DNA from 2 places in the Paenibacillus sp. plas6 genome. Region 2 is predicted to be linked to the other one. Evidence: riboswitches for the same ligand, from Rfam matches in the RefSeq annotation. Region 2 holds a riboswitch; the other holds the start of a gene.

Region 1 (4,430 bases), 630 kb from region 2:
AATGGAAGCAAGAAGGAAGGAAAGCTTAAGCGAAAAGATAATTTTTATCGTAAGGGCAATCGTCCTCAAGATAAAAAAAACAAAGGCAACAGACATCAAGCTGAGCAATTAAATTCTAGCAACAGCTAACAATACCACAATTGCATTTCTCAATTAAGAAAGGGATGCTTAGAGCATTTGTTACAATGCTTCTAGGCATCCCTTATTGATTATATTAATTTAGTGAGTCGATCCCAATAAACGCATTGCGAACACGATTCCAGAATGGGAACGGTCTGTAGCGGGCAAATCTAACTTTTTTAGAAGCAACCGCACATTTTATTGAGATAACATCATCAAACATTTTACCAATATGATCCACATTAATTTGAATTTTTTGCTGTTTCATACAAATGATATCGCAGTAATGGTGCTTTGGCAGCAATACAGACGAACCAAGCGTTCGATAAACAATGTTGTTAATCGAGGCGATTTCAGTGATCTGCAAAGATTCAATAGTTGGATGAACAATCGATCCTCCCAAGCTTTTATTGTATGCAGTGCTACCGGTAGGAGTAGAAATAACAATGCCATCTCCACGAAACATTTCAAACTGCTCACCATTAATATTCACTTGTGCGACCATTGTATTGTCGACGCCTTTAAGCGTAAACTCATTTAGCGCATAGTACTGATAAGTGCCTGATTGCGTAACAAGCTCAATATTTGCTAATGGGTACTGAACGATATTCGGTTCAATAGTACTCATTTTCTCTACAAGTAGCTCCAGCTCATGAGGCTTCCAGTCGGCATAAAAGCCAAGATGTCCAGTATGGATTCCGACAAAAGCAACATGCTCAATTTGATCTAAATAATAATGGTAGGCTTCCAATAACGTTCCGTCTCCGCCAATGGACAGGACAATATTCGGCTTTTGCTGATCCTGCTGAAGACCTTTTTCACTTGCGAGTTTGATGAAGGATTGCGCTAATTCCTTGGATAAAGAGTCTCCGCGATCGATAACAGCATATTTCAATGTAATAAGCTCCTTTACATGTTCCTTGTACATATAAAAGCATAGCTGAAATGAAAGCAATGTTCAAGGTGTAATAACTTCTTTAGCTGGGTCCTAGCCAATTCCAAAGGAGATACAATAAAATGACCGAAACAATGCAGTGCAGAAGCCGAGCAAATAGAAAAGGAGTATATCGTATCGAGGTGTGACTTAATATACTGGCAATTTGCGCATGCACTGAAAGTCCGCCCCAAGAAAGCACTGCAACAGCGAGCGCTGCTTGATGCTGCAAAGGAAGTGCAGTTAAACTGGCTTGTTGCGCACCAAGCGTAACTTCAAATACGCCTGGAATAATGCCTTCTGCTATGAGCGGAGAAATTCCCAGCAATTGAAACAAATGCTCTAATGCAACAATCATCGTTGCTAAAAGTTTAGCATCAGACAATAACTGAAGAACGACAGAAAAGAACACGACTAATCCGCCAACAACAATCATTAGACGTAACGCAGAATTGATTGCTTGATGAATAATGACAGCCAGCGATCGGCCATCCAGCAGTCTTGCCTCATGCATCGCGTGCAGAGCTTGATGTAGCAGGCTGCGTTGATATTGACCAGCAAAGCTTTTAGTTGCTAACTTATTGAATGCCTTCTTCTCTTCTTCGCTTACATCATGAAACCGCATAAGAATACCTACAATTAATGCCCCAATATAATGAGCAGCAGCTAGGATAACTGCCAGTTTTGCCTGTCCAAAGAAGCCAATTGAAACCGCACCAATTAAAAAAATCGGGTCAGAGGAGGTGGTAAAGGCTACTAAGCGCTCACCTTCACGTCGATTTAGTAAGCGTTGCTCATATAATTGGGCTGTTAACTTTGCTCCAACAGGATAACCAGAAATATATCCTAGCGTAACGACAAAGCCGCCAATGCCAGGAATACGAAAGATTGGTCGCATTAACGGATCTAAAATTTTTCCGAAAAAGTGCACTACACCGAAGCCAAGCATAAGTTCAGATATAACAAAGAAAGGAAATAGTGCAGGAAATAAAACTTCCCACCAGATGGCTAAACCACGTAACGAAGCGCTTAGTGCCTGCTGTGGAAAGAGAAGCATAAGTAGGATGATTATTGACGATAATATACCAAGCAAACTTAATGGTCGGAACAGTATTTTTAACATACGGGTACATCCTATTCTCTTAATTTTTAATTCTTATAAATATATATGAAATAGGAGGTACAAGCATGCCGCTTAGCTAACAATCAATATTTGTAATGTAAACGTAATACAAATTGACCACTAAACAATGACGAAATGTGATATACTAAATATATATGAGATGATGGAGTGATGATCATGGCCATTCTGACAGGTATTCTAGTATGCGCGTTTGTATATGTGATCAGAGAAGCAGTATCCTCCCCAGCAAATAATAAAGATTATGATTATAAATAAAGTTGTAAATTTTACAAGTTTAGATAGCCAGTTCTGCTATGGTGCAGAGACTGGCTTTTTTATTTCTCTTGAAAAATAGTAAAATTGCCAGTATAATACAAATTATTGCAGGGGAGCTTGCAGACATGATCGTCTTACAGGCTGAGAGGAAGGTGAAGCCTTCGACCCTTTGACCTGATGCGGATAATGCCGCCGTAGGAAGTCGTCGATGAACTATTTTCAGGAGGCGCTCCCAAGGTGTCTCCTTTTTTAATTGAATAGAGATTTGGCAGGGGAGCTTGCAGACAAGACAAGATTGTCTTAACAGGCTGAGAGGAAGGTGAGACCTTCGACCCTTAACCTGATGCGGATAATGCCGCCGTAGGAAGTCATCGATGGAGTTTTTCATAGGAGGCACCCGAGGTGTCTCCTTTTTTTTGCTACTGAAGGTGCATAGAATCCAAGGTCATTGGAACAAAGTAAGACGCTTTTCTATCTTGTTTTGCTGTAAAAGAGGGTCATGTTGCAATGTTCTGATTGCAAGTAATCTTCAAATCTCAAATTGATAGAGGAGTGTATGTAATGTTTGAAATTTTGCTAACTAACGTTCGTAAGACTGGTCCGCTCGTCCACAATATTACAAACTATGTGACCGTCAATGATTGTGCCAACATTGTGCTCGCTTGTGGGGCATCTCCGATTATGGCAGACGATGTGAAAGAAGTTGCGGAGATTACTGCAATTTGTGGCAGTCTTAATATTAATCTCGGCACGTTAAACGAAAGTACCTTTGCCGCTATGCTGGCTGCAGGAAAAAAAGCAAATGAATTGGCACATCCCGTTGTCTTTGATCCAGTTGGTGTTGGTGCCTCAAAATTGCGTACAGATTCAGCCTTTAAGCTGCTTGAGGAAGTTCAATTCACTTGTATACGCGGGAATATTTCAGAAATTAAAACATTAGCTCATGGCAGTGGAACGACCAGAGGAGTCGATGCTGATGCAGCTGATAAAGTAACGGATGAGAATTTAGACGAAGCGGTTAGTTTTGCAAAAGCATTTGCTCAAAAACATAGAACGGTTGTAGCTATAACTGGTGCAATCGATATTGTTGCCAATGAAAACCAAGCATACTGTATTCGCAATGGTCATCCTATAATGTCCTCGATAACTGGTACTGGTTGTCAGCTTTCAGCTTTGATAGCATCGTTTTTAGCAGCAAATCCACAGCATCCTTTACAAGCAACTGCAGCGGCGGTTTGTGCGATGGGCATAGCAGGAGAACTTGCTCATTTGCGACTATCCCCTATGGATGGCAATGCATCTTGCAGAAACTATATCATTGATGCCATTTATAATTTAACACCGACACAGTTGGAGAAAGGTGCAAAGTATGAAGTGCGATAAGAAACATATGTTACTTTATGCAGTTACAGATCGAGCCTGGGTCGGTAAGCAAAGTCTGTATGAGCAAGTAGAATCTGCCCTGAAAGGTGGGGTTACCTGTGTGCAACTTCGTGAAAAAGAACTCGGCTATGAAGCGTTTTTGGCAGAAGCGCTAGAAATAGCTGACCTCTGTAAGCAATATGGTGTTCCTTTCTTTGTTAATGACAATGTGGAAATTGCTATTTCGTGTAATGCAGATGGGATTCATGTTGGCCAGGGGGATATGAACGTTTCGCAGGTTCGGTCTTTAGTTGGTGACAGAATGATGATTGGTGTGTCGGTGCATAACGTTGAAGAAGCTTTAGAGGCTGTTCGTAACGGAGCAGATTGCCTTGGAATAGGTGCTGTCTTTTCTACTGCTACCAAGCAGAATGCAAAAGCTGTAACTCTCCAGACACTTCGCGATATTTGTCATGCCGTAGATCTTCCAGTAGTTGCGATTGGTGGGATTAACAAAAGCAATATGCTGCAATTAGCAGATTCTGGGGTTGATGGAGTGGCCTTAGTTAGTGCTATTTTTGCTGCCGAGGATATTGAGCATGAATGTCGCGAACT
Region 2 (4,430 bases):
GCTTGATCAACATATGGAATTACACTTTCACCGTTATTTGTCTTAGGAATCATTTGGATACTTAACAATGCGTTTGCCATCATAATCACTCCTCTAACTAATCCTCTAACTAAATTACCTCTTTTAAGCTTAAACATTCCTTATTATTCTGGTAAAAACTCATTAGTAAACGCTTTTTCCGCTTCAAGCTCACCTTCAAGCAAGCCATTGCTATACATCCAGTTCGCATAACCTTGCCATACTTCTAACTTTTGCTCGCCCCAACGTTTTGCATCATCCTGATAACGTGGACTTAACCATTGCTGACTTGCCTTAACAAGCTCTGGATTTAAATCTGGCTCTGCTGCAATTAAAACATCCGCCGCTTCCTCTGGATTGTCAATGCTGTACTGATAACCCTTTGCAACCGCGGCAACAAAGCGTTTCACTAAATCAGGATTGTCAGCAATTAGCTTTTCGCTCGTAACGACGATCGGTGTGTAATAATCTAAATTCTCATTATAATCCTTCATATAAATCATATTAAGATCAACGCCGCGTAGCTCAGCTTCTATTCCAGTCCATGCATAAAAAATCCATGCAAAGTCAATATCACGTTCAATTGCTGAAAAAAAGTCACTGTTGCCCATATTTATAATGTTTAATTTGCTAAAGTCAGCATCAGTAGCTATCATTAATGATTCAATAGTCGCTTGCTCAATTGGCGAACCCCAACCTCCATAGCGCATACCTTCAAATTGCTTTGGAGTTTCAATTCCTTTCGCTTTAGGTGAAGCAAAGCCTGAAGTATTATGTTGAATAATTGCAGCAAGCGAAACAACTGGTAAACCAGCAATCCGCGCTAATGTGACGTTTTCTTGATAGCTAATTCCAAACTCAACATTGTCTGATGCAACATGTGCATCTGCACCACCATCTGCTGGAGCAATAAATTCTACCTCTAGCCCTTGCTCAGCAAAATAGCCAAGATCACGTGCAACATATAATCCAGTATGATTCGTATTTGGCGTATAGTCCAGCATTAAGCGTACTTTTTGCAGTTCTTCATTTCCCCCTTGCTGCTCGTTGACATTAGTTGCAGATTCTGCTTGCTTAACATTTTGCTCTTTGTTGTTAGCACCACCGTTGCCACAAGCCGCTAAAAGCATAATTAGCGCTGTGATTAATAACGATTTCAAAGCTACGTTTTTCATCTCTCTTCTCCACTTCCTTTTTTTCTATTGCTGTCCAATTGAACAGTTAGTACCGAGCATCCCTACGAAAAAAGGCATCCTTCACACCAGGAAGGATGCCTGTAACAAGCAATCTTCACATGATATTATGCAGAAAATAGAATTCCTCTTTTTCTCCACAATCATGCAAAACAGTGCATATTTACTATGCCGAATTTCGCCAAATTTCATTAATACGGCAAAATAAAAATCGACATAGAAAATGACTGCCGATTTAGCAAGTGCACATTTCCTACGCTGGTATTATCCAGTTCAGGTATCACGGTCGAGAACAAAACAGTTCTCCTCTCAGCCAAGTATTCTTAGCTCCCGAAGTGACTATTCAATTGGTCAAGCTTCCCACATTATAACAAATAAAACTAAGGTTGAATACCCCCTAAATTTTTAGGACTTTGACCAGCACTTTTAGCTTTTACGGTTAATAGACTAATACAAGGAGATTTTAACGTAGCACGTTTCAATTTGATATATAAAGGGTGATGATGTTGATATCTATCAGCTTATGCATGATCGTAAAAAATGAAGAAGATGTACTTGAGCGCTGTATTAACAGTGTTAAGCCTGCCGTTGATGAAATCATTATTGTAGACACTGGATCTACAGATTCTACTAAGGAAATTGCAGCCGCACTTGGCGCAAAAGTATATGATTATGAATGGACTAATCATTTTGCTGCTGCACGTAATTACAGCTTTAAGCAAGCGACCAGTGATTATATTCTATGGCTCGACGCAGATGATGTGCTTATGCCAGAGGATTTAGAGAAATTAATCGAGTTAAAAAAACAACCTGGATTTGATTATGATACAGTAACGATGAAGTACCATCTTGCGTTTGATGATGCTGGAAAACCAACCTATAGCTACCGCCGTAATCGTCTTGTAAAGCGAAGTAATAATTTTCAATGGATTGGTCCAGTACATGAATATTTAGCTGTCTATGGAAAAACGTATCATTCCGATGTTGCCGTTACCCATCGAAAAATTCGACATTCAACTGATCGTAACATCAATATCTACTTAGCGCGCTTGGAGCAGGGAGAATCTTTTTCGCCGCGTGATCAGTATTATTTTGCCAATGAGTTACGTGAACACGGGCGCTACGAGGAAGCGATTGAGTGGTATGATAAATTTCTTGATGGCAAACGAGGCTGGATCGAAGACAATATTAATGCTTGCTCACGCAAAAAATTTTGCTATATCAAACTAGGCAATTACGATATGGCATTACGCAGCCTACTCCGTACACTAGAATATACCCCACCACGTCCAGATTTCTGTTGTGAAATGGGAGGAATCTTTGCAGATTTAAGACGATATAATGAAGCGATTTATTGGTACAACCAAGCACTATTTACTTCACAATACAATTCTGATATGAGCTTTCATAACCCTGCTACAGCAACCTGGCTACCTCATTTACAGCTAACTGTTTGCTATGACCGAATAAAAGATTACGAAAAAGCAGTCGAGCATCATAAGAAAGCAAAGGAGTTAAATCCTAAACATCCAAGTATTGTCTATAACGATAATTACTATAAAAATAAAGGGTTACTAAAAGATTAATTTAACTTAGACTGGCGTTAGCCAAGCAAAATTAGAGTTAACGCCAGTCATTACATAAAGCCTGGTCCAAATCCCTCATCAATAAACCCTTTTTCATTGTTTTTTCGAGAAAGCATTACTATAATAATGAAATAAGTAAAATAATGTATAGTTATTTTTGTCATAGAAGGGTTTAATGTCAAATGAATATTAATACAGAATGGTATCGTATCTTTTTAAGTGTATCGAAGACTAAAAATTTAACGAAGGCTGCCCAGCAATTACATATTACCCAGCCATCTGTCAGTTATGCGATTAAACAGCTTGAGCAGAACCTTGGAGTTACTTTAATAACTCGATTATCTAAAGGTGTAAAATTGACTCAAGAAGGTCAAATGCTTGCTGATTATGTTGAGAAAGCTTTTCATCAGTTTGCAGCAGCAGAGAACTCTATCCAAATGCTAAAGCAATTTAAGATGGGCTATATTCGCATAGGTTCAAACGGTGCAATTATAAAAGATGTGATCTTACCAGTACTGGACAAATTTCATATTGAATACCCCGATATACGTATTCAGCTATTGCAGTCACAAACAAATGTAATCGTCGAGCAAATTAAGGAAGGCAAACTTGATGTAGGATTTGTTTATCAGCCAATTCGTGACTCTGAGGTTGTCATTACTCCGTTAAAAACTATTGAAAATTGCTTTGTCGCAGGCGGCAAGTTAAAACATTATGGCGATGAGCAACCGCTCTCGATTCAACAGCTGACAAATCTTCCTTTAATTTTGTTATCTGCAGGCAGCTTAACGCGCAATATGCTTGAAGTGTGGTTTGCTGCCCAAGGCTACACGATTAATGCAGATATAGAATTAAACAGCATTGATATGATGGTGGAGTTTGCAAAACGAGGATACGGAATAGCTTTTGCTACCAAATCAATGGTACAGCAGGAGATCGCGCGCGGCGAGCTTGTGGAACTAAAAACGGAGTTGCCGCTGCCTAAACAAGAGTTGTGCATTGTTACAAGCTACAGCAGCAGTTTGATTACGGAAATTTTTAAGAGCAAGTTTGTATAGTGGCTTAGAAAGCAGCTGTTGGAAAACGCAAGTACAAGTTTTTCAATATCGCTGCATTATCATAAGTTAAATCATCGCTTCGGAATGAGATAGCCCTTGCAGGCGCAGTTAAAATCAGATTCATTCAATCGCAATTTCAAGTATCAAGGTTAAATTGCCCGCTTCGCTTTCAGGGCTATCTATTCCTTCACTAGACGCTGTGCTTTTATTCCTGCGCATCACTGCTCCTGATTGCTTCAATCCGCTGTTCTTTCCTTGAGCTACTTTCTCTCGCTAAGAGCTGTTTTTGTAGACGCGCTCCACTGTAGCATTTCTTTTATTTCTCCAATAATATGTTCAATCATTTGCTCCTGGTTTTCATCCAATAATTCTGATTTTGCGCTTAGTGCTTTGTTTAATAATGCTTTAGTCATTAAAACATTGCCTTTTTTTAGTTAATTACTCCCTGACTTAAGTTATAAAAGGTTTGACCGTAAAATGGCTTTATTTCGCGTAAAATTTTCTCCGCTTCGTCTATAGTTTTATCTTTTATAAAGTCAATCAGCACAAACTAAAGCATGTATAACCATCCGTAT

What was found. A riboswitch is a leader RNA that binds a small molecule or an ion and turns the genes downstream of it on or off. The one in region 2 is predicted to bind thiamine pyrophosphate.
Region 1: linked by a shared signal. The riboswitch ahead of thiM (hydroxyethylthiazole kinase) and the one ahead of AC2TDL_RS17975 (ABC transporter substrate-binding protein) in region 2 are both predicted to bind thiamine pyrophosphate.

What each region holds. Positions count from the first base shown of each region.
Region 1 covers NZ_CM170151.1:3,432,378-3,436,807, forward strand. Annotated here, with positions in the region: gene AC2TDL_RS15205 (YutD family protein) at 1-129, shown strand, start outside; gene AC2TDL_RS15210 (NAD kinase) at 215-1,015, opposite strand; gene ylbJ (sporulation integral membrane protein YlbJ) at 1,098-2,177, opposite strand; TPP riboswitch at 2,553-2,671, shown strand; TPP riboswitch at 2,714-2,837, shown strand; gene thiM (hydroxyethylthiazole kinase) at 3,015-3,836, shown strand; gene thiE (thiamine phosphate synthase) at 3,823-4,430, shown strand, end outside.
Region 2 covers NZ_CM170151.1:4,066,449-4,070,878, reverse strand. Annotated here, with positions in the region: gene AC2TDL_RS17980 (thiamine-binding protein) at 1-80, opposite strand, end outside; gene AC2TDL_RS17975 (ABC transporter substrate-binding protein) at 144-1,193, opposite strand; TPP riboswitch at 1,444-1,555, opposite strand; gene AC2TDL_RS17970 (glycosyltransferase) at 1,739-2,797, shown strand; gene AC2TDL_RS17965 (LysR family transcriptional regulator) at 2,980-3,855, shown strand; gene AC2TDL_RS17960 (hypothetical protein) at 4,116-4,268, opposite strand; gene AC2TDL_RS17955 (zinc metalloprotease) at 4,396-4,430, opposite strand, start outside.